DNA from 2 places in the Idiomarina sp. PL1-037 genome. Region 2 is predicted to be linked to the other one. Evidence: predicted binding sites of a transcription regulator. Region 2 holds the regulator's gene; the other holds the start of a gene.
What was found. The regulator FliA, encoded in region 2, starts transcription of late flagellar genes. The targets are predictions, from matches to a motif close to CTAAAGNTNNNNNNNNNNNNGCCGATA.
Positions count from the first base shown of each region.

Region 1: the regulator FliA is predicted to act here: its motif matches at 11,022-11,048, upstream of pomA (flagellar motor protein PomA).

Region 1 covers NZ_CP139873.1:2,289,510-2,304,432, reverse strand. The annotation lists gene secD (protein translocase subunit SecD) at 1-1,584, shown strand, start outside; gene secF (protein translocase subunit SecF) at 1,593-2,540, shown strand; gene yaaA (peroxide stress protein YaaA) at 2,574-3,350, shown strand; gene U0358_RS10900 (DUF3014 domain-containing protein) at 3,362-4,246, shown strand; gene U0358_RS10895 (1-acyl-sn-glycerol-3-phosphate acyltransferase) at 4,251-4,853, shown strand; gene U0358_RS10890 (GNAT family N-acetyltransferase) at 4,856-5,497, shown strand; gene ribE (6,7-dimethyl-8-ribityllumazine synthase) at 5,553-6,017, shown strand; gene nusB (transcription antitermination factor NusB) at 6,028-6,447, shown strand; gene thiL (thiamine-phosphate kinase) at 6,451-7,446, shown strand; gene U0358_RS10870 (phosphatidylglycerophosphatase A family protein) at 7,470-7,952, shown strand; gene dxs (1-deoxy-D-xylulose-5-phosphate synthase) at 7,976-9,832, opposite strand; gene U0358_RS10860 (polyprenyl synthetase family protein) at 9,837-10,724, opposite strand; gene U0358_RS10855 (exodeoxyribonuclease VII small subunit) at 10,721-10,957, opposite strand; gene pomA (flagellar motor protein PomA) at 11,160-11,927, shown strand; gene U0358_RS10845 (flagellar motor protein MotB) at 11,930-12,868, shown strand; gene thiI (tRNA uracil 4-sulfurtransferase ThiI) at 12,935-14,386, shown strand; gene U0358_RS10835 (VanZ family protein) at 14,405-14,737, shown strand; gene srmB (ATP-dependent RNA helicase SrmB) at 14,734-14,923, opposite strand, start outside.
Region 2 covers NZ_CP139873.1:935,424-950,346, forward strand. The annotation lists gene ribF (bifunctional riboflavin kinase/FAD synthetase) at 1-921, shown strand, start outside; gene ileS (isoleucine--tRNA ligase) at 948-3,782, shown strand; gene lspA (signal peptidase II) at 3,775-4,302, shown strand; gene fkpB (FKBP-type peptidyl-prolyl cis-trans isomerase) at 4,313-4,753, shown strand; gene ispH (4-hydroxy-3-methylbut-2-enyl diphosphate reductase) at 4,790-5,734, shown strand; gene U0358_RS04260 (PulJ/GspJ family protein) at 5,740-6,084, opposite strand; gene U0358_RS04265 (Type II secretion pathway-like protein) at 6,065-6,259, opposite strand; gene U0358_RS04270 (prepilin-type N-terminal cleavage/methylation domain-containing protein) at 6,272-6,772, opposite strand; gene U0358_RS04275 (prepilin-type N-terminal cleavage/methylation domain-containing protein) at 6,766-7,182, opposite strand; gene flhA (flagellar biosynthesis protein FlhA) at 7,350-9,485, shown strand; gene flhF (flagellar biosynthesis GTPase FlhF) at 9,516-10,850, shown strand; gene U0358_RS04290 (MinD/ParA family protein) at 10,907-11,779, shown strand; gene U0358_RS04295 (RNA polymerase sigma factor FliA) at 11,772-12,497, shown strand; gene cheY (chemotaxis response regulator CheY) at 12,535-12,918, shown strand; gene U0358_RS04305 (protein phosphatase CheZ) at 12,932-13,681, shown strand; gene U0358_RS04310 (chemotaxis protein CheW) at 13,695-14,923, shown strand, end outside.

The DNA.
Region 1 (14,923 bases), 1.4 Mb from region 2:
CGGGAGAGCATCCTGGAGAGTTTAGGTGATGATTATATTGTCGCTTTGAACCTTGCTCCTGCAACTCCTGAGTGGTTGAAGAGCATTGGTGCGCAGCCAATGAAATTAGGGCTGGATTTACGTGGTGGTGTGCATTTCTTAATGGAAATCGACATGGACGAAGCCGTCCGCAAAATTGTCGATGGCATGAAGGACACGATTCGTGCCGAACTGCGTGAGGAGCGTATTCGTTACAGCGCTGTACGCGTTAATGATACGACGGTTGAAATTGAACTTCGTAATGAAGAAGCTTACGCGGAAGCTGCTGAGTATCTGGATGGTCGTTATCAGGGGTATACGCTGCTGGAAGACGATGAAAACCAACTGCTGCAACTACAGATGAGCGAGCAGAAGCTTGCAGAAACGCGTGATTACGCAGTATCTCAGAATATTACCATTATGCGTAACCGGGTTAACGAGCTAGGTGTTGCCGAGCCGCTTATTCAGCGTCAGGGTTCAAATCGCATTGTGGTAGAGCTGCCGGGGGTACAGGATACAGCACGGGCGAAAGAGATTTTAGGAGCTACAGCAACGCTGGAGTTCCGTATGGTTGACTCCGAGAATGATGTGCGTGACGCCCAGAACGGTCGGGTACCTTTCGGTAGCGAGTTAATGCCAATGCGCGACGGTCCGACTCAATTGCTGAAAGAAGACGTTATTCTGACTGGTGACCATATTGTTAACGCAGGCGTTGGTTACGACGAGTACAACCGTCCGCAGGTTAATATTACCCTGGATGGTGCCGGTGGTAATAAAATGTCTATGGCAACTAAAGACAATGTTGGTCAGCCTATGGCAACCGTCTTTATTGAATATAAAGCCACAGACGAGCGCGACGCTGAAGGTAACTTACAGTTCACCAAGAACGCGGAAGTTATTAATGTGGCAACAATCCAGTCTCGCTTAGGTAGCAATTTCCGTATTACTGGAGTGGGCGCTAACGAAGCTCAGAATCTGGCGCTGTTACTTCGCGCCGGTGCACTTATCGCACCGATTCAAATTGTCGAAGAGCGTACTGTAGGTCCAAGCTTAGGTCAGCAGAACATTGATTCTGGTACCCAGGCTATTTTCTGGGGCTTTGTATTAGTTCTGGCCTTTATGGTGCTTTACTACAAAAAGTTTGGCTTAGTTGCAAACTGCGCTTTGGCAGCAAACCTGATTCTTATTATCGGTGTTATGTCGATGATTCCGGGAGCAACACTGACCTTACCGGGTATGGCCGGTATTGTACTGACGGTTGGTATGGCAGTCGATGCTAACGTACTGATTTTTGAGCGTATACGCGAAGAAATAAAAGCAAAACGAAGCCCTCAACAGGCAATTCATCACGGTTATGACAGTGCCTTGTCGACCATTGCCGATGCGAACGTAACCACGCTGATTGCAGCGCTTATCTTGTTCGCTATTGGTAACGGGCCTATTAAAGGCTTTGCCATCACTCTTGCTATCGGGATTATAACGTCCATGTTTACTGCGATAGTCGGAACCCGTGCCATTGTTAACTCAGTTTGGGGCGGCAAAAAGCTGTCTAAACTGTCTATTTAGGGGGAGCCATGCAAGAGATAATTAAAACCGATGAACGACTTCCCTTCATGCGCTTCCGCGGAATTATGGGTCTTATCAGTGCATTACTGGTAGTAGCTTCCATCGTTTCGCTGTCAGTTAACAAGCTCAACTTTGGGTTGGACTTTACTGGTGGAACCTTGCTTGAAGTTGGATTTGAAAGTGCAGCTGATTTAAGTCGTGTTCGTGGTGCATTAGATGAAAGTGATTTCGGTGACGCTGTAGTGCAGAACTACGGGTCGCAGGAAGACATACTGATTCGACCGGAACCTCGTGAAGGGGTTAAAGCTGAGCAATTGGGTACTACAATACTCGAGTCGTTGCGTGCCGAGTTTGATCAGACCGTTGAAATGCGTCGTATCGAATTTGTTGGCCCAAATGTGGGCGACGAATTTATCGAGCAGGGCGGGCTGGCGATGCTAACCGCTCTTATTTGTATTTTACTCTACATTGCGATGCGTTTTGAGTGGCGTTTAGCCGTGGGTGCTGTAGCAGCACTAGCGCACGATGTCATTTTAACCTTAGGGTTATTCTCCATATTGCAGTTAGAGTTTGACCTAACGGTTTTAGCGGCCTTACTGGCGGTTATCGGTTACTCAATTAACGATACGGTGGTGGTTTGTGACCGTATTCGCGAAACCTTCCGTAAGTTTGCTAAATTGACGCCAATTCAAACCGTCAATCGGGCACTAACCGACACATTAAGCCGTACAATAGTGACCTCGTTGACAACGATACTGGTGTTATTGACCTTATTCTTCCTGGGTGGACCATTAATTCATGGTTTTGCTACGGCGCTGTTATTTGGTGTGGTTATTGGTACCTATTCATCCATTTATATCGCCAGTACCGTCGCACTGAAATTTGGTGTGAGTCGTGAAGACTTAATGCCACCAGAAGTGGAAAAAGAAGGCGCGGATCAAGATCCGCTGAACTAGTCTTACGGTATAATTTGAATGGAGTGCATAGACATGTTGGCCGTTGTTTCACCTGCTAAAAACCTGGATTACGAAAGTGACTTGCCGGAACTGAATGCTACTCAGTCACGTTTGCTGGATAACGCGGAGGAACTGGTTGAGGTTTGTCGGCAATTAAGCCCGCAACAACTGGGGTCGCTAATGAAAATTAGCGACAAGCTAGCGGGCTTGAATGCTGCTCGCTTTCAGGAGTGGCAACGGCCTTTTAATGAAGATAATGCACGTCCGGCCATGTTTGCATTTAATGGTGACGTCTATACTGGTTTAGATGCTGCCAGCCTGAATTCAGAGGCCATTGATACGGCACAAAAGCAGTTGCGGATTTTGTCTGGTCTTTATGGTGTTTTACGTCCTCTGGACTTGATGCAGCCGTACCGACTGGAAATGGGGACCAAGCTGGATAACCCTAAAGGCAAAAACCTGTATGAATACTGGGGCGATACCATTACGCAGACGCTCAATGATGACCTGGCTGAGCTGGGTAGCTCAACTTTAGTGAATTTAGCTTCCAATGAGTATTTCTCGGCGGTCAAGCCAAAAGAGCTCAATGCGGACGTGATTACTCCCGTGTTTAAGGATGAAAAAAATGGTCAATATAAGGTCATTAGTTTTTATGCCAAGAAGGCAAGGGGGCTAATGGCGCGATTTATCCTGAACCAAAAGCCAAAATCCGTGTCTGATTTAAAAGAATTTGATGCAAATGGCTATAGTTTTAATGAAGCTATGTCCAGCGATAAACAATTGGTTTTTTGTCGTGCTGAGCAAAAATAAAGGAGCGCACAATGAGTGACGACCAGGTTGAAACATCAACGGCAACAGAAGAAGCAAGTCGAAAAACGACTTGGGTTGTTGTTACGCTTATTGTGTTAGCGGTTATCGCTGCCATAGTATGGTGGTGGCTGCCGGCTTCTGAAGACAAGAAGCAACAAACCGAAACGGTAAAGGTTGATCAACAACAATCAACCGAAGTTCAGGTTGAGGGGTATGAAGAAGCGTCTGAAGAACCTGAGCCTGAAGTTGAGCCAGAACCGGTTCCAACCGAACCAGAGTCTGAACCGGAACAAGAGCAGGCTGAACCTGAGCCGGAACCTATTGCTTTACCGGAGCTGGACAATAGCACACCGACGGTGCTTCAGAATCTAGATTCAACCGACGTCAACATTCGTCCATTAAAAAGCTCTCAGATTATTCGCGACGCAGTTGTGCTGATGGATAACATCAGTAATGGCAGCGTTGTTCGTGAACGCACGATTGTTCAGCGCCCCGACGGTCGCTTTAGTGTGTTGGAGGTTGATGGTGAGCTTTATATTGACGAAAACAGCTATCGTCGATACGACACTCTAGTGGACTGGTTTGTGAGCCTGCAACCTGGTGCGCTGGCGGAAAATTATGACTTGTTTAAGCCATTAGTACAGGAAGCTTACGCCGAAATTGGCTATCCGGAGTCAGATTTTGATGACACCTTATTGGAAGCCATTAATGTCATGCTTGAAACGCCGGTGCCAGAAGGGCTGGTTCAGGTAGAAGATGATAGCGTTATGTATACTTTCGCTAACGATTCTTATGAGTCCTTACCGGCAGCGCAAAAGCAATTACTGCGCATGGGACCTGAAAATATTCAGCGAGTGAAAGAAAAGTTACGCGAAATAAGACAGGTACTAAAGTAATTTTATGACCGATAAACAAGTAATCCCGGAATTCGTTAAAGGCGAATTCCCTGTTACCCAGAACCGCTTTTTACGTTGGGTGGGTCGCTTTGGCTTACGCGTATTGGGCGGTTGGAAAATTAATGGCGAAATGCCTCACGTAAGAAAGGCGATTCTTCCGGTTGCGCCGCACACATCTAACTGGGACTTTCCGGTTGGGGCCTGCGTCATGTTGGCTATGGGCTTAAAGCTTAACTACTTGGCAAAGAGCAGCTTGTTCCGCTTTCCACTGAAAGGTTTGTTAACCAAACTGGGTGGGCTTCCTATAGACAGAAGCAGTGCGAATGGTGTTGTAGGTAATATGGTGAGAGAGTTTCGCGAAAAAAATGAACTGATTTTAGTGATAACTCCGGAAGGCACAAGAAAGCGCGTAAAAGAGTGGAAAAAAGGCTTTTTGCACATGGCACAACAAGCTCGTGTCCCAGTTGTTCCTATTGCTTTTGATTATGCGCGCAAAGCCATTGATATAGGCCCAGCACTAATGATTGGCGACGAACTGGAAAAAGAGCTTGCCAGGGTTAAATCGTATTTCGAGCATGCGCAGGGTAAGCATGGAGAAGCGTGTTGAAAATGCTGCTTCGCATTTTTCTGCTCATGTCGATACTGCCGCTATTTAATGCGGCAGCAGCGGCAGACTTCTGGCAAAAAGAATGGGCTGTTCCTGAATACGCTGAGGGTGACAGCTTAATTATCCGCCCCATTAAACGCTCCGACACTGCTCGTTTCTTCCACAGCTATATGACCTCGCAGAGGTGGCTTTATGAGCGCCTGGGCTGGTCCTGGCCGTCAGAAAAAAGTACATCTCAGCAAAACGAAACCATGGTGAATTACCATCTGGAACAGGCTAAAGCGCAAACGGCTTTTACTTATTTGGTGATTGATAAGGAAGATAAGTCGATTATTGGTGCTGTCTATATGGTACCGGTAGCTGCCAGTAGACAAGAAAAAAATGGCATTTCACGTAATGCGTATAACGCTGAAGTCAGTTGGTGGCTTTTAGAATCGGCCATTGACGATAACTTACATAATGATTTTTTTGTGCTTTTAAAAGACTGGCTGGAAGCAAGTTGGCCCTGGCGGCAAGTGCTGTTTCCGGTATCAGAAAATAACGAAACAGCTTTGCAGCTACTGGAAAGTAGCAGTGCCCGCTCGCTGGGTCGTGACTTAGATGCCCAGGAAAGGTATTTCTCCTACTCAATTTCACGCAAATAGCCCCACATTGTGCTATGATCGCGCGCAATTAACGAACGGTTAATAAGGAAAACTCATGCAGGTAATTGAAGGTGGAATAAACGCGGCTGGTAAAAAGTTTGCCATTATCGTTTCTCGCTTTAACCATTTTATGGTTGAAAGCTTATTAGACGGTGCTGTGCAGACATTAAAGCATTACGGTGAAGTAGCGGACGACGATATAACCGTTGTGCGTGTTCCTGGTGCTTATGAAATGCCGGTAACAGCGAAACGTCTGGCCAGCTCTGGTAAATACGACGCAATTATTGCGGTCGGTGCGGTTATTCGCGGTGGTACACCACACTTCGAGTTTGTTGCCGGTGAATGTAATAGTGGTTTAGGCCGGGTTGCGACCGAGTTTGATTTACCTGTCGCATTTGGCGTTATTACCACAGATACGCTGGAACAAGCCATTGAGCGCAGTGGCTCTAAAGCCGGAAATAAAGGCTCGGAAGCCGCATTAAGCGCGCTTGAAATGGTCAATGTACTGAAACAACTCTGAGATACTTCAAATGAAACCCGCAGCAAGAAGAAAGGCCCGTAAGTTGGCCGTGCAAGCAATTTACTCATGGCAATTATCGCAAAATAGCTTTAGCGATATTGAGGCTCAATTTTTAACAGAAAATGACACCAGCAAAGTGGACGTTGACTACTTTTTAGAGTTACTTCGTGGTGTTGGCGGGCATTGCCGGGCACTGGACGAAGCGCTGGGACCATTTTTAGACAGGCCGATTAAAGAGCTTGACCCGATTGAACTGGCGGTTCTTAGGTTGGCTGCTTATGAATTGCGTGAACGCGTTGATGTTCCTTATAAAGTGGCTATTAACGAAGCAATAGAACTGGCTAAATCTTTTGGTGCCGACGAAAGCCATCGTTTTGTCAACGGTGTACTCGATAAAGCTGTAGACACTCTCCGCCCAACCAGGCAGTAACTTATGCCCCGCGATGAATTTTCGCTCATTAATGAATACTTCACTCATCGCTCCGCAAAACGGGGCGATGTTGCTATGGGCATTGGAGATGACGGCGCTGTTGTCCGGCCAATGCCTGAGCATGACCTGGTCATTGTTACCGATACGTTGGTAGAAGGTGTGCATTTTGATATGACCACACCACCCCGTGCTATTGGTCATAAAAGTGTTGCTGTCAATTTAAGCGACCTGGCAGCTATGGGGGCGCAACCATGCTGGATTAATCTGGCCTTGACGCTTCCTAGTATGGATGAAGACTGGCTTCAGGAATTTAGTGGTGGCCTGGATGAAATTTGCGGTTATTACGACTGCCAGTTAATTGGGGGCGACACAACCAAAGGCCCGCTGACAATAACCATTACAGCTCATGGTCAGCTGCCCTCGGGTAGCGCGATACCGCGTTCCGGGGCAAAGGCGGGCGACTGGATTTACGTCAGCGGCTCTTTGGGTGATGCGGGCCTGGGCTTGCAGGTTACGCAGAATAAAGTGAGCGCGACCGGACGACATTTGCAGCAGGTAATAGAACGACTGCATTACCCCACTCCCAGGGTCGCTTTAGGACAAAGCCTGCGGGGCGTCTCAAGCTCCTGCATTGATGTTTCTGACGGTCTTCTGGCCGACTTAAGACATCTAATGAAAGAAGCCGGCACTCAGGCGCAACTGGAACTGGAAAAGCTGCCCCTGTCGCTGGCGTTAACCGAAACCCTTAAGGTGGATGACGCACTTGCTTTGGCTTTGACCGCCGGAGACGACTACGAGCTTTGCTTTACTTTACCCGAGGAACATCGGGGGCGTATGGAAACATTAACCACGCACCTTAAGACCCGGCCGGTGTGTATCGGTCGCGTAGCGAACGGTGAGCCCGGTGACATTCAGCTGCGCTATAATGGTGAAGACTGGTTGTTGGCTGAAGGTTATAGCAGCTTTAATCATTTTCCACAGAACGAAGCCACTAAATAAGACGCTAAAGGAGCCGCAAGCCCATGTCTCATGCGAAACTTTCATGGTGTAACCCCATACACTGGCTTGCGTTGGGCTTTGGCTCCGGTCTTGCTCCCAAAGCGCCGGGTACTTTTGGAACCCTTATTGGAATTCCGGCCGTTTTTTTATTAGCTTCACTTAACTGGTGGGAATATCTGCTGGCTCTGGTGATAATGACGCTGGCCGGTATTTGGATATGTCAGTATACCGCTAAGGCCATGGGTGAGCACGACCACCCTTCAATAGTTTGGGATGAGATAGTTGGCTATGCTGTCGCTATGTTCGCACTGCCTGTAGAGCCTTTTTGGTTGCTGGCGGCGTTTGTGTTGTTTCGCATTTTTGATATCTGGAAACCCGGCCCAATTGGCTGGGCAGATAAAAAGCTAAGCGGCGGTAACGGTATTATGATGGATGACGTGCTGGCGGGGATTTTCTCGGCAGTAATACTGCATTTAGGCTGGTGGTTGTCAGGTCTGCTTGGCTAAAGCAAACCTGACCTTATCATACTTCAATTTTTCTTAGTAAAGTCATTCACCTGACGTTCAATACCTGCAGCATCCAGGCCCAGTTCGGCACGAACTTCACCTTGCGAACCGTGTTTAATAAATTCGTCCGGTAAGCCTATTGTTAACACTTTCGGGCTTGCTTCCTGACGGGCAATGTATTCGCTCACGGCACTGCCTGCACCGCCTGTTATGACGTTTTCCTCTACGGTTACCAGCACTGAATGGGTTGTCATTAACTGGTCCAGACAAGCAGTGTCCAGAGGTTTTACGAAACGCATATCAACGACGGTGGCATTAAATTTGGTTGCCGCGGCTTCTACCTCAGGCAGCAGGGTACCAAAATTAAGGAAAGCAATATTCTGTCCCTGTGTAAGGGTTTGAGCTTTTCCTATCTCAATAACTTTACCCTGACGAACCTCCAGGCCAACGCCGGCTCCACGAGGGTAACGAACCGCTGCCGGGCCTCTGTGCTGGTAGCCAGTGGTTAGCATGTCCAGACACTCTTGTTCATTACTGGGGGCCATGACTATCATATTGGGTATGCAGCGCAGGTAGCTTAAATCAAAGGCACCCTGGTGGGTTGGTCCATCTGCGCCAACGATACCGGCGCGGTCAATGGCAAAGAGCACATCAAGGTTTTGCAAAGCGACATCGTGAATGAGCTGATCGTAACCGCGCTGTAAAAAGGTGGAGTAAATGGCGACAACAGGCTTAAGTCCTGAAATAGCCAGACCCGCTGCGTAAGTCACACTGTGCTGCTCAGCAATAGCAACATCGAAGTACTGTTGTGGAAATTGCTGTGAAAACGTCACCATACCAGAGCCTTCACGCATGGCTGGTGTTATTGCCATGAGTGACTTGTCATTACGCGCGGTATCGCACAGCCATTGACCAAAAATTTCAGAATAGCTGGGAATGCCTGGTGCTTTCTGAGGCAGGCTAGACTCCGCAGGATCAAACTTTGGCACGCCATGGTAACCAATCGGATCTTTCTCCGCAGGTCGGTAACCTTTGCCTTTTTGCGTCACAATGTGCAGCAATTGCGGACCGCCTAAACTGCGCATGTTCGATAAGGTTTCAACCAGGGTATCGACATCATGACCGTCTATCGGACCGATGTAATTGAATCCCAGCTCTTCAAAAATGGTACCTGGTGCCATCATGCCCTTCATGTGCTCTTCGGCACGGCTGGCAAAATGGCGAATATGAGGGAGCGGGCTGAGTAATTTTTTGCTGCCTTCCCGCAATGAGGTATAAAAGCGACCTGACAATAAGCGGGCAAAATGATGGTTCAGAGCACCAACGTTTTCTGAAATAGACATGTCATTGTCGTTCAGTACGACCAGCATATCCGGTTTTATATCACCAGCATGATTCATGGCTTCAAATGCCATACCGGCGGTCATTGCACCGTCACCGATAATAGAGACAACTTTCTGTCGCAGGCTTTGTCTTTGTGCTGCAACCGCCATTCCTAAAGCTGCTGATATAGACGTACTTGAATGCCCGACTGAGAGGACATCGTATTCACTTTCTTCACGCCAGGGGAAAGGATGAAGCCCGTCTTTTTGACGAATAGAGTGCAACCGCTGTTTACGCCCGGTCAGAATTTTATGTGGGTAAGCCTGATGGCCAACGTCCCAAACCAGCTTATCCTCTGGTGTGTGATATACATAATGCAGGGCAACCGTGAGTTCTACGGTGCCTAAACCTGACGCCAGATGGCCGCTGCTTTGGCTCACTGAGGTTAATAAAAACTGTCTGATTTCTGCGCACAGTTCCGGCAATTGCGTCCGTGGTAAACGGCGCAGGTCAGCGGGGGAATTAATTTTATCAAGTAACGGATATTGTTGAGTCATTCAGTTAGTGGTCCCGCTTTAACAGCAAGTCGGAAAATTGTTCAAGTCTGTCTGTATTGTAAGGGATATCGCTTAACGACTGTAGTGCTTTATGATGTAAGTTTTGCAGGCGTTGCTGAGCACCTTCTATACCAAGCAAACGCACATAAGTTGACTTTTCAGACGCGGTATCTGACCCCTGAGGTTTCCCCAGAGCTTCAGTGTTACCTGTTACGTCGAGGATATCATCCTGTACTTGAAATGCCAGCCCCAGGTAATGAGCGAACTGCTCAAACTTTTCCCGCCATGGTTGTGAATTGTCATTGCCGCACAACACACCCATAGTGGCGGCGGCTGTTATCAATGCACCGGTTTTACTTAAATGCATTTGCTCCAGCGCACTTTCGGTAAGACGTTTTGCTGTTGCCTGTAAGTCGATTGCCTGACCTGCACACATTCCTCGGGCACCGCTGGCTTTAGCCAGTACCTGAACCAATTGCAGTTGCCGTTCACTGGGCAATTGTTCCATACGGCTTTCGGTTAAGACTTCAAAAGCCAGTGTCTGTAGCGCATCTCCGGCTAAAATGGCTGTCGCCTCGTCGTAAGCAATGTGGCAAGTTGGCTGACCACGGCGTAAGTCGTCATCGTCCATTGCTGGCAAATCGTCATGAATTAACGAATACGCGTGTATCAACTCAACTGCGGCAGCGGCTCGCAGAGCATCATTTTTATTGGCGCCACAAATGTCGGCAACGCTCATTAGCAGGTAAGGGCGAATACGTTTTCCGCCCATTAACACACCGTGCTGCATTGCCTGACTCAGACGCGAATTCAGGGTTAACTGCGCAAGCGTTTGCTTTAAGAAGGTATCGACTTGTTCTCGTGTTTCTGCTGTTAACGAGTTAATCGTCACATCAGTTCTCCATTGCTTTCATCATTTCCAGATTGCTGCTCGGCCAGTAAGGTTGTCACTTTTTGCTCGGCTTGCTGCAACTGCTGCTGGCTGGACCGTGACAAGGCAATGGCTTGTTCGAATTTCTTCAGCGATTGTTCAAGCGGCAAGTCGCCTTGTTCCAGTTCATTAACCAGCTGTTCTAACTGCTCCAGAGCTTGTTCAAAGGATTGCTGTTTCTGTTCGTCTGCCATAGCTGAGTCTGCCTTAAAATCTGTAATGAGCTGCATTGCTACTAGAATGAAAGTTAATTATCCGATAAAGAATCCGGAATGTCAGCCGATGATCTCATTATTCCTGTGTAAGATGAACAGATGTCGCTTGTAAGCGCGACGCGATTGTTTAAGAATGAGCACAACAGCATAAATGAAAACTCAAATCGGGGAGGAAGGCTGAGTGGATATAGCAACGCTCTTAGGAATTATAGGGGCCATCGGCTTTGTCATCGTTGCTATGGTTCTGGGTGGGGACATAACCCTGTTTTTAGAGACTCAATCGTTCTTTATCGTCTTCGGCGGTTCATTATTTATAACCTTAGCAAACTTTTCTCTGAGCCAGTTTCTGGGCACGGGAAAGGTGGTCGTTAAAGCGTTTTTCTTTAAGATTGAACATCCACAAGAGCTTATTGATACTGCTGTTGAGATGGCCGACTCTGCGCGTAAAGGGGGGTTTCTGGCGCTTGAAGAAGCAGAAATTCCGAATAAATTCTTTCGTAAAGGCGTAGACATGCTGGTTGACGGCCATGATGCCGAAGTTGTCCGGCAAACCTTGTCGAAAGACATAAAAATGAGTTTTGCCCGCCATGAAGAAGGGGCCCGGGTATTCAAAGTACTGAGCGATGTAGCGCCAGCTATGGGTATGATTGGTACCCTGATTGGTCTGGTGGCTATGCTGTCTAATATGGATGACCCTAAAGCGATAGGGCCAGCGATGGCCGTTGCTTTGTTAACAACGCTTTATGGCGCCTTTTTAGCTAACGTTATTGCCATCCCTATTGCGAATAAACTGTTGTTGCGTGCTGAACAGGAAAAGTTGAACCGACAATTGATACTGGACGCCATTTTAGGCATTCAGGACGGTCAGAACCCTCGAGTCATTGAAGGTATTTTACGTAATTATTTAGCGGAATCTAAGCGTATTGGCAATGAGGATGAGGACGAGTAGTTATGGCCTCAGAGAAAGTCAGAGACGAAGAAGAAGAGGACTGCAACTGTCCGCCCCCGGGACTGCCTATGTGGATGGCAACCTTTGCCGATCTCATGACTTTGCTCATGTGCTTTTTCGTGCTTTTGCTGGCTTTCTCCGAAATGGACGTGCTGAAGTTTAAGCAAATAGCGGGTTCAATGAAATACGCTTTGGGTGTACAAAATAAAATAGAAGTCAAAGACATACCGAAAGGCACCAGTGTTATTGCCCAGGAGTTCCGGCCCGGACGGCCGGAGCCAACGCCCATTGAAACTATCCAGCAGCAGACCGTGGAAATGACGCAGCAGATGCTTGAGTTCCAGGAGGGGGAGTCTGACTTTGCCGGTGGTCAGCAAACTGAGCGTGGCGGACAGGAGTCCGACAGCGCGGAAGACCAAAAAGAGGCCGAAGCGGAAAACACCGAGGCTATGACGCAAGTATCCGAGGAGCTTATGCGTCGTATCGAGCGACAGCTTGAGAATGAGATTAAAGCCGGCACGATTGAGCTTGAGCAGCACGGGCAGCAAATTATTATTCGCATACGCGAACAAGGCTCATTCCCAGAGGGCTCGGCATTTTTACAGCCGCAGTTCCGGCCTATTATTCAGCAAGTTGCCGGGGCACTGAAAGATATTCCCGGTGAGGTGACCATTTCGGGTCACAGCGACAACGAGCGCCTGGTATCTGAAATTTACTCGTCACGCTGGGACCTTTCCAGTAAGCGGGCGGTTGCGGTTGCAGAAGAAATGCTGAAAGTGGATGACTTTAACGAAGAGCGGCTGGTGGTGATGGGGTACTCCGACACAAAACCGCTGGTACCGAATAACTCGGAAGAGAACCGTAAGCGAAACCGTCGCGTTGAAATATCGGTCATGCAGGGTAAGGCGGCAGAATCAGACCCCGTTGATGTTATCGACTGAGCGCTGGTTTCTGCCGGGCAGGACACGTATAATTGCGCACTTTCCTAAAGACTTGACGATTTTGCTATGAAGTTTGTTGTTCGCCTGCACGCTGAAATTACCATAAAAAGCCGTTCTGTTCGTAAGCGTCACGGTAAAGTACTGACCAATAACCTGCGTAAAATTCTGGCTCCGGTCGACGACTCGATATACGTCAAATGGTTGTGGGATCGCATCGAAGTCTCAGCTCGTGGTGATGACGCGGCGGTGCGTAGTGAAATCAATGACATTTTACAAAGCACTCCCGGTATTTCCTGGTTTGCAGAAGTTATAGAGAGGCCACTAACCGATTTTGAGGCGATTGCCGAATTAGTTGGTGAACACTGGTTAAAGCGCTTACCGGGTAAAAGCTTTGCTGTGCGGGTTAAACGTAAAGGTCATCACGAGTTTAATTCACAGCAGTTAGAACGTTATGTGGGTGGCTATTTGCTGGAGCGAGCTCCGGATACTTCTGTAAAACTTTCTAATCCGGACCTGGACATTGCGCTGCAAATTACTAACCAGATTGTGCATTTGGTCGGTGAACGAATTAACGGCTTAGGTGGTTTTCCCATTCCTACTCAGGAAACCGTACTGTCATTGTTAAGTGGTGGTTTCGATTCCGGCGTTGCAACCTATGAGTTTATCCGGCGCGGTGCACGAACTCACTTTTGCTTCTTTAATTTAGGTGGTGACGCCCACGAGCTGGCGGTTCGCCAAATAGCCTATTACTTGTGGAAGCGTTACAGCTCCTCGCACCCCATTAAGTTTATCAGTGTTGATTTTGCCCCTATTGTTGACGACATTCTGACAAACGTGGATAACGGTCAGATGGGCGTGGTATTAAAACGGCAAATGCTGCGGGCTGCGGATAAAGTTGCTCGTTATGTCAAAGCGCAAGCGTTGGTCACTGGTGAAGCTATGGGGCAGGTGTCCAGCCAGACTCTGTCTAACCTGAGGGTAATTGATCAGGCTACGTCTGCTTTGGTTTTACGCCCGTTAATAACCAAAGACAAACAGGAAATTGTGGACGAAGCAAAGCGCATTGGCACCGAGCCATTGGCTAAATCCATTCCTGAATATTGCGGTGTTATTTCTAATAAGCCCACAGTTAAAGCCATTCCGGCGGTTATCGAAGCCGAAGAAGCGAAGCTTAACAAAGATTTACTGGAGCAGGTGGTTCAGGCGGCAAACGTACTGAGCATGCAGGATATAGCGACGCAAACAGACGCAGAACTGGCACTGCCGGATACCACAACGGAACTCAGTAGCCAGACAACCATCATAGATATTCGAAACGCGGAAGAAATTGAAGCAGCGCCTTTGTCAGTAACAGCCGAGGTTATTGAAATTCCATTTTTTAAGCTAGCCACTCAGTTTGCTGAACTGGATCAAAGCCGGGAATACTTGCTGTTCTGTGATCAAGGCATTATGAGTCGGATGCAAGCCTTGTTATTGCACGAAAGTGGTTATAACAACGTATCGGTTTATAAGCCCTAAATAAGAGAGAAGGAAACTATGCTGGCAAGAGCCCTTTTTTTAATTGTGTTATCGACAGCCACCTTTCTCTTTTTGTGGCAATTCCCAAGTGCCGGAGCTCAGAGCATTCCGCATCTGGATAAGCTGGTTCACTTTGGCATCTTCTTTGTTCTGGCACTAACCTTTCACAGAGCGTTTGCATTGTCAGTTAAACTGTCGCTACTGATTTTAGTTTGTTATGGCTTATTAATAGAAATAGCCCAGTCTTATGCGCCCGGGCGTAGTGCTGATGTTTACGATTGGTTAGCGGATGCCAGTGGGGTTGTTGCTTACTTTATTTTGCACCATTTATTAAGCAAGAAGCCGCGTTAACGCGACTTCTTCTTTTTATCCGTTTTCTTTTTCACTTTTTTCTTCGACCGGGACTTTTCAGTCGATGGAAATTTATATTGAGGCTTTAATCCTTCAATTGTCCGCCTGTCGAGTTTGGCGTCCAGGTAACGCTCGACACGCCCCAGTAATAGAGCATCGTGCGCTTCTACCAGTGATATAGCCGTT
Region 2 (14,923 bases):
ACTCATAATCTCAGAGCTGAACATTGTGGTTGCGTATTGACCATAGGTAATTTCGATGGTGTTCATCTGGGGCATCAGGCGGTGCTCAGCCAGGTTCGTGAGAAAGCTCAGCAGTTGGGCGTCCCCTCCGCTGTGATGACCTTTGAGCCGCAGCCGCAAGAGCTTTTCCAGCCTGAAAAAGCGCCCGCGCGTTTAACCAACTGGCGTGAGAAATATCTCGCCCTCCAGGCACAAAATGTCGACCGGCATATTGTTATTGAGTTTAATAAAAAGTTTGCCAGCCAGCCAGCGCGAGAGTTTATTGAACAGACTCTGGTTGGCAAGCTGGGCGTTAAGTTTCTGGTGGTAGGCGATGATTTCCGCTTTGGTTATAAACGAGAAGGTGACTTCGAGTTGTTGCAAAAAGCGGGTAAAGAACTGGGGTTTGAGGTGGTCGATACTCGCAGCTATCGTCAACAGCAACAACGAGTCAGCAGCACCGCTATACGACAGGCGCTGGAAGATGGCGACTTTGAACAGGCCGAACAAATGCTCGGGCGGCCTTATCAAATATGCGGAAAAGTCGTACACGGCCGCAAAAATGGCCGGACTATTGGTTTCCCCACCGCGAACGTGCCGTTAAAGCGTTTAAAAAGCCCGTTACATGGGGTGTTTGCAGTAACAGCTCAGTTTGGTAAAGACGAAGAAATACATTCCGGCGTTGCCAACCTGGGAACCCGGCCGACATTAAATGGCGACGAAGTACAGCTGGAGGTGCATTTGTTTGAGTTTTCAGGCAATCTGTACGGTCAGCAGATGACGGTCACACCGGTGGCCAAATTGCGTAATGAGCAACGCTTTGCGTCGTTGCAGCACTTACAAGAACAAATTGAAAAAGATGCCGCCCGCGCACGTGAGGCATTAGCGTGCCGGAGTCAGTAACTATGCGGAAATGGAAACAGTGACCCATGAGTGATTACAAACACACCTTAAACTTGCCACAAACAGCATTTCCAATGCGCGGCAACCTGGCTCAGCGCGAGCCAAAAATGCTGGAGCAGTGGTATGAAACTGACCTGTACGGTCAAATTCGTAAAGCCAAAGCGGGCAAGCCTAAATTTATTCTGCACGATGGCCCTCCGTACGCGAACGGGCAAATTCACATTGGTCACGCCGTAAATAAAATTTTAAAAGACGTTATTGTTAAGGCGAAAACCTTAAGCGACTTCGACGCGCCTTACGTACCGGGCTGGGATTGTCATGGTCTGCCAATTGAACTGCAAGTTGAGAAAAAGCACGGCAAGCCGGGTAAAAAATTGAATCTGGCTGAGTTCCGCGAAAAGTGTCGTGAATACGCAATGACCCAAATTGACCAGCAACGTACGGACTTTAAACGTCTGGGGGTGTTGGGCGACTGGGACAACCCTTATCTGACCATGAACTTTAAGCAGGAAGCCGACAGTGTTCGAGCTTTGGCAAAAATTATTGATAACGGTCACATGCATCAAGGTTTCAAGCCGGTTCACTGGTGTACCGACTGTGGCTCAGCGCTGGCGGAAGCGGAAGTTGAATATCAGGACAAAAACTCACCGGCCATTGACGTGCGTATGCCGGTTGCGGCTACAGCTGAAACGGTTGACCGATTCAGCACGCCAGAAGGGCATGTCGGTGAGGGCGATGTCAGCATGGTTATCTGGACCACGACCCCGTGGACCATTCCCGCCAACCGCGCTGTGACTTTGGCCGAAGGGCTCGAGTACACTTTAGTGCAGATTGAGGCCAGCGATGATCAGCCTGCCGAGCGTGTGATTCTTGCGGACGACTTGGTTAATGGCTGCATGGAGCGCTGGAACATTACCCACTACCACAAGCTGGGTTTCTGCAAAGGTAAAGACTTAGAAGGTCTGCAGCTACAGCATCCGTTGTTTGAATTGCAGGTGCCGGTAATACTGGGCGACCACGTAACCACTGAAAGTGGTACCGGTTGTGTGCATACAGCGCCAGGCCATGGTGTCGATGACTTCCTGGTCGGTCAACGTTACGGTATTGAGGTTTATAACCCAGTTGGCGATAACGGTGTGTACAAAGATGATACGCCACTGTTTGCCGGACAGCATGTGTTTAAAGCAAACGAGCCTATTGTCGACAAGCTGCGCGAAATGGGCAACTTGATGCATGCCGAAAGTTACCGTCATTCGTACCCGCATTGCTGGCGCCATAAAACGCCAATTATTTTCCGTGCGACGCCGCAGTGGTTTATCAGCATGGACAAGAAGGGTTTGCGTGCAGGTGCTTTAGAGCAAATTAAGAAGGTGGGCTGGTTCCCTGAGTGGGGGCAAAGCCGCATTGAATCTATGGTAGAAGGGCGCCCTGACTGGTGTATTTCTCGTCAGCGTACCTGGGGTAACCCCATTGCCATTTTCGTCAACCGCGAAACGGATGAGCTTCACCCGAACACGCTGGAGCTAATGGAAAAAGTGGCTCAGTTAATTGAAAAAGGCGGTGTTCAGGCCTGGTTTGACTTAGAGCCTGAAACTTTATTAGGCGATGAAGCTGATAAATACCGTAAAGTGACCGACACTTTAGACGTCTGGTTTGACTCCGGTGTAACGCACCATTGCGTATTGCGTGAGTTTGATGGTTTGCGCTGGCCTGCCGATTTGTATCTGGAAGGGTCAGATCAGCACCGCGGCTGGTTCCAGAGCTCTCTGGTTACCGGTGTTGCAATGTATGAGGAAGCGCCATACCACCAGGTATTAACGCACGGTTTTACTGTGGATGCACAGGGCCGCAAGATGTCTAAGTCTATCGGGAACGTAGTGGCTCCGCAGGACGTGATGAATAAGCTGGGCGGAGACATTCTGCGCTTATGGGTTGCGTCAGCGGATTATTCCGGCGAAATGACGGTTTCTGACGAAATTCTCAAGCGTTCAGCGGATGCGTATCGTCGCATTCGTAATACGTCGCGCTTTTTGCTGGCGAACTTAAGCGGCTTTGACCCTAAAACCGACTTGGTTGCCAAAGAAAATATGGTTGAACTGGATCGCTGGATTGTCGGCCGTGCGGCTGACTTACAGCAAGAGCTGCTGGAAGCCTACAATAACTACCAGTTCCACAGTGTGGTGCAAAAGCTGATGCACTTCTGTTCTATTGAACTGGGCAGCTTCTACCTGGATATTATTAAAGACCGCCAGTACACCGCAAAATCGGAGGGGTTAGCGCGGCGTTCATGTCAGACGGCGCTGTATCATATTGCCGAAGCATTAGTGCGCTGGATGGCACCAATTTGCAGCTTTACCGCTCAGGAAATTTGGGACTTGTTGCCAAACGAACGCAGCCAGTATGTCTTTACTGAAAGCTGGTATCAGGGTTTTGGTGAATTTTCCGGTGTTAAAGACGATGAAAACGAGTTTTGGATGCAGTTACTGGAAATTCGTGATGTCGTTAACCAGGCGCTGGAACAGTCACGCCGAGATGATGTTATCGGTGGTTCGTTACAGGCAGAAGTCACATTGTACGCTGACGATAAACTGGCGACAGCCTTGAATCGTTTAGGCGAAGAGTTGCGCTTTGCACTGCTGACATCGGAAGCGCAAGTGGCCTCTATTAGCGACGCGCCTGCTGACGCCGTTAAAGCGGAGAAAATGGCTTTGGCCGTTAGTGTGACAAAATCTGAATACAAGAAGTGTGAGCGTTGCTGGCACCATCGCAAAGAGGTGGGCACATTAGAAAGCCATGCCGATTTATGCCAGCGTTGTGTGACTAATATTGAAGGTGAAGGTGAGGAGCGTCGTTTTGCCTGATTTTGCTGACCAGACTAACCGCGCAACCGGGCTACGCTTTTTGTGGCTGACGTTGTTGCTGGTAGTTATTGATCAAATTACGAAGATTTGGGTCGCGGGTGAGTTTGAGCTTTATGAAAGCCGAGTTGTTATTGAAGGCTTGTTTAACTTCACCTATGTACATAACTATGGTGCCGCATTTAGTTTTTTAAGTGACGGCGGCGGTTGGCAGCGTTGGTTCTTTACCGCCATTGCTATCGCTATCAGCGTGGTGCTGCTCATTTGGATGCGCCGCAACCCGGTGGGTTTATGGCGCCAGAATTTAGCCTTTTCTCTGATTATGGCCGGGGCTATTGGTAACGTAGCTGACCGGTTAATGTATGGTTATGTCATCGACTTTTTTGATGTTCATTATCAGGGGTGGCACTGGCCGGCCTTTAACGTAGCCGACATGGCTATTACTATTGGTGCCGCACTCATGTTATTGGAAGCTTTTTTTGATAACCGTCGGGACAAAGCCGAGAACGGTCAAGGGCAGTAAGGAGTTTTATTTGAGTCGTTTACCTATAGAGCACGGACGGGAAGTGGTGATGCACTTCACTATTAAGTTGTCCGATGATTCAGTTGCAGACAGCACCAAAATGTCAGGTAAGCCCGCAAAGTTTCGGATGGGTGATGGCAACTTGACCGAAAACTTTGAAGCGTGCCTTGTGGGGTTGCGCGAAGGGGCGGAACGCAAGTTCACGCTAGAGCCTAAAGACGCTTTTGGTGAACCCAACCCGGACAACTATTATTATGTTGATTCGGCAAAGTTTAGCGACGAAACCAAACCGGAAGTTGGCGCTATTCTGGCTTTTACTCAACCGGATGGTACTGATTTACCGGGAATTGTTCGTAAAATTGAAGGTCCAACAGTGACCATCGACTTTAATCACCCGTTGGCCGGACAAACAGTGATTTTTGAAGTAGAAATTATCAGCGTTGAGCCGTGAGTGGTTACTGAATCAGGCTGAACGCAGGAGGAAATGATGCAAATTTTGTTGGCGAACCCACGTGGTTTTTGTGCCGGAGTTGATCGCGCTATTACCATTGTTGAGCGGGCTTTAGAAATCTTTGAGCCGCCAATTTACGTGCGTCACGAAGTGGTTCACAACAAATACGTTGTCAGTAAATTGCGCGAGGCCGGTGCGGTCTTTGTAGAAGAATTGCACGAAGTGCCGGATGACCAGATTGTTATTTTTAGCGCTCATGGCGTTTCTCAGGCGGTAAGGCAAGAAGCCAAAGATCGCGGCCTTCGGGTGTTTGATGCCACTTGTCCATTGGTGACCAAAGTCCATATGGAAGTTACCCGTGCCAGTCGCAAAGGGCACGAATGTGTACTCATTGGTCATGCCGGACATCCGGAAGTTGAAGGCACCATGGGTCAGTATAAGAACGCCGATGGTGGTATCTACTTAGTTGAATCGCCTGAAGACGTGAATAAGCTTGAAGTTAAAGACTTGAAGAACCTTCATTATATGAGTCAGACAACCTTATCGGTTGATGACACGGCCGATGTTATTGAAGCCTTACGTCAGAAGTTTCCTGATATTAATGGTCCTCGTAAAGATGATATCTGCTACGCCACCCAAAACCGGCAGGACGCAGTTCGTGAGTTAGCCAGTGATGCCGATGTCATGTTGGTGGTTGGAGCGCGTAACAGTTCAAATTCAAACCGCTTACGAGAGCTTTCCGAGAAAATGGGAACTCCGGCATACCTAATTGATGACGCCAGCTGTATTGATAAAACCTGGTTAAAAGGTCACGAGAAGGTGGCTGTAACGGCAGGGGCCTCTGCACCGGAAGTGTTGGTTAAAGAAGTGATTGCTAAGCTGCAGGAATGGGGCGGCAAAACCGCAGTTGAACTCAGTGGCCGCGAAGAGAATATTACCTTTTCAATTCCACCGGAGCTAAGACCGCACCCGGTGAGCTAGACGGTTTATCGGGAAAGCCAGAATGTTTGGATCAGTTCGTTATCTTTTCCCCAGGACACTGTGACTTTGCTGGTAGCGTTAAACTGGTCAATAGAAGTGAGTTCTGCTGTTAAATGAAGTTGCCCGGCTTTCCTCGATAGTTCTGGGTTATTACCTTTAGCCCACGCTTGTTGAGCCTCACTTAAATAAGTCATCAAAACCTCCACCGCCTTTGCTTTTGTATGGGCATGATCAATCGCCGATAGCCCAGCTTGTAAAAGCTGCAGACTGCTCACGGACCAGAGCGCCACCAGGGCAGCTCCGGCCAAAACTTCAACCAGAGAAAAGCCTTTATTCTTGTGCCTGTTCATAAGCCCCGCGCTCTGCTTCTAAGTCTTTCTGAAGTTGCTGAGAAAGCTGTTGCCACTGATGATGTTGCTGAGCTTCTATCATTTGCGCGTAGAAGAGCAGTGCAGCTAAACTGGCTGAGCTTAAACTTATAAGTGTTACTAAGGTGAGTATCAGAGCGAATCCTTTCGCGTTCATAATAAGCTCCATTTAGTTAACCAGAGGAGTGATTGTTCGTTTGAAAACATGTGTCTGTGCATTGCTGGTAACGGTAAAAGCTATAAAGAGTTTTGATAACCCACTACCGGATTCCGGAGAGTAAGAGTCAGCAGTAAATTGCGTGACTTTGAATTGAGACTTATCGGTAAGGGACTGCCAGCCATACCCGGCGCAGTCGAGAGTCATTGAGTTATGCTGTAGTTGTTCATTCCTGACTCGAAAGCCAACCGAGCCTCCGTTTTGCTGAGGAAACAAATAGCAACTGCCCTGAGGGTTCGAAATTTGCGTTGCGGCTGTATTTTTTAAGGTTTCAAAAAACTGATTTGCAACTGACTGAGCACTTAAGAGTAAATTGACCTGCATTAGCTTGCGGTGTTGCACTCCTGTTTGCCATTGCATTTGTTGCTGCGCCGCCAGAGCAACTATCGCGCCAATAGCAGAGGCTATAAGAACTTCTACCAAGCTACTGCCGCGCTCAGAAGTCATTAACATGAGGGGATTCCCGGAAGTGAATTACCCTCACTTAGGCATAGTCGAATACGACCGATACTGCTGATGATGACTTTTACCTGTCTGCTTTTGCCTATTAGCCTGATATGCCCCGGTGTCGCGGCAGCTGACTCTCCATAAAAAGTAAGCGACGCGGAAGAACTGTAAGTGTATCCGGTTTGAATACCTGAGGCTTCTGAGTCATTGCTGAATGTGACTAAGTCGACTTCAATAGATTCCTTATTTGCTATGGACTTGGCTTTTACCAACTGCAAATAAGACAGCCAGCGGCCAGCTTCTTTTTGAAGCAATAAAGACTCTGTCTGCTGAGTAAATATTGGCAGGGCCGAAGCGCCAAGCACCGCACTAACAGCCAATGCTACGACCAATTCGATAAGAGAGTAACCGCGCATAAACACACATTATTTTGAAAAAGAGCAACGAGTATAGAAGCTGCTTAAGCTTTGTCTGTAAGCCCCAACTGAAACGAATGTAAGATAACCTCCGAATAAAATGAAAGCTGGCTCGATTCTTGAATAAAACATCCCAGGTTCAACTTTTTGACGCAACAGGAAGACGTATGGCGAGCGGTGCCGAAAAGTTAGTAAATTTAAGAAATTTCACGCAAAACAATGCGCACCTTATCAAAGGTTTTGGAACGCCGTTGGCCATTATGGCTATTCTGGCGATGATTGTTTTGCCAATTCCGGCTGTGGTGCTGGATGTTCTCTTTTCATTTTCAATTACTTTGTCACTGGTGGTTATGCTGGTGGCTGTTTATACCCAACGTCCGCTGGATTTCGCCGCCTTTCCTACCGTATTGCTTATTGCTACGGTACTACGCTTAAGCCTTAACGTTGCCTCTACGCGTATTGTTTTATTAGAAGGACATAACGGGCCCGGTGCTGCAGGTTCTGTTATTGAAGCCTTTGGTAGCGTGGTCATAGGGGGTAACTACACTGTTGGTCTGGTGGTGTTCGCCATTCTGGTTATTATTAACTTTGTGGTTATTACTAAGGGTGCCGGTCGTATTTCAGAAGTAACCGCTCGCTTCACCCTTGACGCCATGCCTGGTAAACAAATGGCGATTGACGCTGACCTTAACGCGGGACTAATCAACCAGGAAGAAGCCAAAGCACGACGCAGCGATGTAACCCGTGAGGCCGATTTCTACGGCTCTATGGACGGTGCCAGTAAGTTCGTAAAAGGCGATGCTATAGCCGGTATTTTAATCCTCTTTATCAACATTATCGGCGGGCTGCTCATTGGTATGATCCAATACGGACTCACATTCAATGAGGCTGTTGAGGTTTATACGCTATTAACCATTGGCGACGGCCTGGTTGCGCAAATTCCATCATTGTTACTGTCAGTTGCGACTGCCATTATCATTACTCGTGAAAATAACAGCCAGGACATGGGCGATGCGGTTGTTCTGCAATTGCTCGATAACCCAAAGGTTTTGGTCATTACCAGCGCGGTATTGTTTGCTATGGGCGTTATTCCCGGTATGCCGCACTTTGCCTTTTTAAGCATGTCGGGCGTGTTAGCCGGCGCAGCTTACTTTAAACTTAAAAAAACCAAGACTGAAGAAGGCGAGCTGGTTGAAAAAGAACAGGAACAGCAAGTTCAGCAGGCGCAACAAAAAGAGCTCAGCTGGGACGACGTTCGCCATGTAGACACTATTGGTCTGGAAGTTGGCTATCGCCTAATTCCATTGGTGGATAAGCAGCAGGGCGGTGAATTGCTTTCACGCATTAAAGGTGTACGTAAGAAGCAGTCTCAGGAATTTGGTTTTCTCGTGCCAGCTGTTCATATCAGAGACAACCTCGATTTAGGCCCCAACAGTTACCGCATTACCCTTATGGGCGTAACCATGGGTGAAGCTGAAATTCGTCATGACTGGGAGATGGCGATTAACCCGGGGCAGGTATTCGGTGAGCTGGAGGGTGAGAAGACAAAAGACCCGGCCTTTGGGCTGGATGCGGTCTGGATCCGGCCAGAACAGCGCGAACATGCACAAACACTGGGTTACACCGTGGTTGACGCGGCAACCGTAGTCGCTACGCACTTAAGTCAGATTGTAACCAATCATGCATCTCAGTTGCTGGGTCACGAAGAAGCACAAGAATTGCTGGATCGTCTCGGTCGCACACATCCTAAGTTGATCGAGGGGTTAATTCCGGATTTATTGTCGCTGGGTAACTTTGTCAAAGTACTGCAGAACTTATTGGATGAAGGTATCGCTATTCGGGATATGCGTACCATCGTGCAAACTTTAGTTGAGTACGCCGGTCGCAGTCAGGATCCTGAAGTACTGACAGCTGCAGTCAGAATTTCACTGCGTCGCTTAATTGTTCAGGACATTGCTGAGGGAGCCGCAGAATTGCCTGTCATAACTTTGGCGCCAGAGTTGGAACAGATGTTGCATCAGTCATTGCAAATGGCTGGTAATGACGGAAATCAGCAAGGCGCCGGAATCGAACCGGGTTTGGCCGAACGCCTGCAACAGTCATTACGCGAAGTGCATCAGCAGCAGGAAATGAATGGTGAACCTTCAGTACTGCTGACTTCGGGGCTTCTACGGTCAACCATGGCGCGTTTTGCGCGTCACGCTACCGATGGTATGCGCGTGTTGTCCTATCAGGAAGTACCGGATGATAAACAAATTCGCATTGTCAGCTCAATTGGTGGACAACAAAACGGTGGTGAATAAACCACCACGCAAGAGTAACGGGAGTCGCTTGTGAAGATTAAACGCTTTTTTGCCGAAGATATGCGCCGTGGTTTACAACAGGTTAAAGAAACTTTAGGTCCGGATGCGATTATCCTGTCCAATAAGAAAGTAAACGGTGGTATTGAGCTGGTTGCAGCCATTGACCCCGATGCCCAGCAGGCACAGCCAATGGCTGAGCAAGCACCGAATGAGCCTGCCGCGTCAAAAACGCCAGAAGTGCCGGCCGAATCTTTGCAAGAATTATTGCAACGTCAGGCTCAGGCTGAACAGCCCGCACAACGCAGCGCTGCGCAAGCGGTTACTGAACCGTCACAACGGCCAGAACCGGAAGCCGAACCACAAGCCTTCGCTGATACTCAGTTAAGCGACGATATTTTTCCTGAGCAAGTAAATGCACCAGCAGCGGACGACTCCCAGGCCATTGCTGAGCTGCGCTCTCAGGTCAACGGTATTCGCCAATTGCTGGAACACCAGTTGAGCGGCTTGATGAAGCAAGAAATGGATCGTGAAGAGCCAACCCGCTCTATGCTGATGAATCGGTTAATGGATATGGGCTTGAGCGAACGAGTTGCGGATCAGATTGCGTGTTTTATTCCCGAAGGCGGATCAGATGATGAGGTCTGGGAACAGACGCTGCATTTATTAGAGGGACAGCTGAATACCACTTCTGACGATATTTTGACACGCGGTGGTGCAGTGGCTTTAGTTGGCCCCACGGGTGTTGGTAAAACCACGACGATTGCAAAATTGGCGGCTCGTTATGCGCAACGCCATGGTGCCGATAAAGTGGCTTTAATTACCACCGACACTTTTCGTATTGGTGCCAGTGAACAATTACAAACCTATGGCCGTATAATAGGATGTCCGGTCAAAGTGGCAAAAAATGCACAGGAACTGGCAGATGCATTACTTGCGCTACGTCAAAAAAGTCTCATTTTGATTGATACGGCAGGCATGGGTCAGCGCGATAAGCGTTTGAACGAACAGTTAAGTCAGTTAATTCAGAATTCACGGCTTCGTATTCGCCCGTATCTGGTGTTGTCGGCAACATCACAAAGCCAGGTGCTGATGGATGCTGTTAAGCAATTTAAAGCGCTGCCTTTGTCTGGTTGTATTTTTACTAAGCTGGACGAATGCTTAAGTTTAGGTGAGAGTATCAGTGTAGCAATAGAACATGGCTTACCAGTTGGCTACTTAACAAATGGTCAACAAGTACCTGAAGACATTCGGGTAGCAGATGCCAACTTTATGGTTGCCGAGGCTGAGCGCCTGCTTGATAAAAGCATTTGTTCCTCAGTGTCAGACGTGCCAAAATCGTACTGGAATGAGGCGTTTTCTCGCTGAATGAGCCAATATAATATAAAGCTGTTATCAATTTAGTCAGAAAAGAGATACGCCCGATGGATCAAGCAAGCGGTCTGCGAAGAATGAAACAATCGAAAATAAAAGTTATTGCGGTAACTGGTGGTAAAGGCGGCGTTGGGAAAACTAACGTGTCGTTGAATATGGCTATCGCAATGGCTAAGCAGGGCAAACGAGTACTAGTGTTGGATGCTGACTTAGGTTTGGCTAACGTCGATGTTATGTTGGGCCTGCGGGTTGAGCGCAACCTTTCTCATGTGCTGAGTGGGCAGTGCGAGTTAGAAGATATTCTGATTGAAGGCCCGGCAGGAATCAAAATTGTTCCGGCGACATCGGGCACGCGCTCTATGGTCGACTTGAGTGAGTCGGAGCATGCCGGCTTAATAAGAGCTTTCAGTCAGCTTCAGGGAAGCTATGATGTATTAATTGTTGATACCGCAGCGGGTATTGGTAATACCGTTGTCAGCTTTGCCAGGGCGTCGCAGGATGTTTTACTCGTGGTTTGTGACGAACCGACATCAATTACCGATGCATACGCACTGATAAAAGTGTTAAGCCGCGAGCAAGGCCTGTTTAAGTTCAAGGTGGTTGCTAATATGGTAAGAAATCTGCGCGACGGACAAGTATTGTTCAATAAATTAACGAAAGTAACCGACCGGTTTTTAGATGTCGCTTTAGAACTTTCAGCAATTATACCTTTTGATGATAATTTGCGCTTGGCTGTTAGAAAACAACAACCTATGGTTTTAGCTTACCCAAGATCACCGGCCTCTTTGGCGATAAAAGCGTTGGCTAAGAAAGCCATTGACTGGCCTGTTCCGGCTCAAGCCGGCGGGCATTTAGAATTTTTTCTTGAACAATTGATAACTTCTGCCGATAACGATAGTAAGCGGGATGTTGCCAATGAATAAAGCTGCCGTTTATGCTGCCACTGCTGACAACCGGAATGCTATTATTGAGCAGCATACCGGGCTGGTTAAGCGTATTGCACACCACATGATGGCGAGACTTCCAGCCAGTGTGCAAGTGGATGACTTGATCCAGGCGGGCATGATTGGCTTATTAGAAGCTGCGCGTAACTTTGACAACAGTAAGGGCGCCAGTTTCGAAACCTTTGCCGGCATTCGCATTCGTGGTGCGATGCTGGATGAAATTCGCCGTGGTGACTGGGCTCCGCGCTCGGTTCATCGTAATCATCGGCGTGTATTGGAAGCCATTCGGCAGGTTGAAAATGAAACCGGACGCGATGCAAAAGATACGGAAGTGGCCGCAAAGCTGAATATGGGTATGGATGAATACCACAATATTTTGCGGGATGTCAGCACGGGACGAATTGTTGGTATTGAAGATCTTGGTGTATCAGAAGATGCTATCATGCCAGAGCAGGTAACGGGTTCACCCTATGAGCCACAAAAAGATGTTGAGAACGCGGCGTTTCATAAAGCGTTGGTCTCCACAATCTCTTCGTTACCAGAACGTGAAGCTTTGGTGCTTTCGTTGTATTATGACGAAGAATTGAATTTAAAAGAGATAGGTGAAGTGCTGAGCGTGAGTGAATCACGAGTCAGTCAAATTCACAGTCAGGCAATGTTGCGACTGAAGTCGCGAATGCAAAATTGGGTTGAATAAACTTTGGTTGTAATCGAGAGCCTCAGTGGAGGGTGCTTTGGATAAAAACATGAAAATTCTCGTTGTGGACGACTTTTCTACAATGAGACGAATCATTAAGAACTTACTTCGTGATCTTGGCTTTACTAATATACAGGAAGCAGATGACGGTAATACCGCATTGCCCATGTTGCAGAACGGTGATTTCGACTTTGTCGTAACCGACTGGAATATGCCCGGTATGCAGGGAATCGACTTGCTGCGTGAAATTCGCAAGGACGATAACCTTGCGCATTTACCGGTGTTAATGGTAACGGCGGAAGCCAAACGAGAGCAGATCATTATGGCAGCTCAAGCTGGAGTAAACGGTTACATTGTAAAACCATTTACAGCCGTAACGTTGAAAGAAAAGCTCGACAAGATTTTCGAACGAATCAGCTAAAGGGCGAACGACTATGTCTGATAACGCCCATGATATTTCTCTGGATCAAGCCAAGGAACTCGTAGCCTTGCTTGAAGACGGGAAACAACAGCAGGCTAACCAATTACTGGAAGATGTTTACAACCGTCGTAATGACAAGTTGTTCACCTCTGTAGGCCAGTTGACACGAGACCTCCACGAAGCGCTCCAAGATTTTCAGGTTGACCCTCGCATTGTGCAAATGACGCAGGATGATCTTCCGGATGCGCAAAACCGCCTGCTGTATGTCATTGAAAAAACGGAAGACGCCGCGAACCGCACTATGGATGCGGTAGAGGCCTGTCTGCCACTTGCAGACGATATGCATAACCGTGTCGAGAAAGTGATGCCGGCCTGGAATCGGTTAATGAGCAACGATATTCAGTTAAATGAATTCAAGTCTTTATGTCATGAGGTCGATGACGTACTTAAGCGCTGTGGCGAAAACATGCCTCAAGTGCACGGGTTAATGACTGAAGTGCTTATGGCGCAAGATTTTCAGGATATTACCGGGCAAGTTATTCGCCGGGTTATTCAATTGGTCGAAGACGTTGAAAAGAACCTGATTGAGTTACTGAAGATATTTGGTAAAGAAGAAGAACGTCGTAACGCGGAAAAAGCAGGGGCTGCGCCTAAGAATGATGCTGCCCATGCAGAAGGCCCAATTATCGATGCTGATCAACGCGATGACGTGGTTGGCGGACAAGACGAAGTGGACGATTTGTTGTCCAGTTTAGGTTTCTAGGAGCATCAGTCGCATGAGCTTTGATATGGACGAAGACATTCTGCAGGATTTTTTGATCGAGGCTGGAGAGATCCTCGAACAACTGTCTGAGCAGCTAGTTGAACTGGAAAATGATCCGCAAAATAAAGACCTGTTGAACGCTATTTTCCGTGGCTTTCATACGGTTAAAGGTGGTGCAGGGTTCCTGTCGTTAGGGGCTTTAGTCGATACCTGTCATGGTGCGGAAAACGTATTCGATACCCTGCGTAATGGCCAACGTACGGTCAATTCCGACCTGATGGATGTGATTCTTCAGTCTCTGGATACTATCAACACTCAGTTCGCGCAGGTGCGCGCCAAAGAAGAACCTGAAGCTGCTTCACCAGAGCTACTGGAATTATTGCATAAGTTAAGTGAACCAGAATCTGAGGACGAAGCGCCTATAGAGGTTCCAAAAGATGAACCTGCCGCAGAAACAGCCCCGGAGCCAGAACCCGTAGAAGAGGAAAATAGCAGCGAGAGTATTGACGAAATCCAGGATGATGAGTTTGAAGCTTTGCTAGACGAGTTGCACGGTGAAGGCAAAGGTCCCGGAAAAGAAGATAAGCCAGCGGCTTCTAAACCTGAGGTAAATGAAGACAGTGATGAAATTTCAGACGATGAATTTGAGTCATTGCTGGACGAACTTCATGGAAGTGGTAAAGCCCCTCAAAGTGCTGATAAAAAGCAAGAAAAGCAGAAAGAGCCTGCAAAAGACGACGAAATAACAGACGACGAATTTGAATCCTTGCTGGACGATTTGCATGGCAGTGGCAAAGCGCCGACACCGAAAGGTGATAAGCCAGCCAGTGAGCCTGCGCCGAAAAAGCCTGAAGCAAAAGAGCAGCCAAAGCCTGCGGCAAAACCAGCATCTAAGCCAGAACCGAAACCTGAGCCAAAATCAGAGCCTAAAGCGAAACCTGCAGCGGCTCAGCCAGTAGATAAAAAACCAGCTGCACCAGCGCCTGCTCCGGTTGAAACTACTGTCCGGGTCGATACCAAGCGCTTAGACGAAATTATGAATATGGTCGGCGAGCTGGTATTGGTTAGAAATCGTCTGTTGAGCCTGAGTAACTCTGATGAGTCAGACAGTGCTGAAATGGGCAAAGCTATTTCGAACCTGGATGTTGTCACTGGTGACTTACAGGGCGCGGTGATGAAAACCCGGATGCAGCCAATTAAGAAAGTGTTCGGTCGTTTCCCGCGGGTTGTTCGTGACTTGGC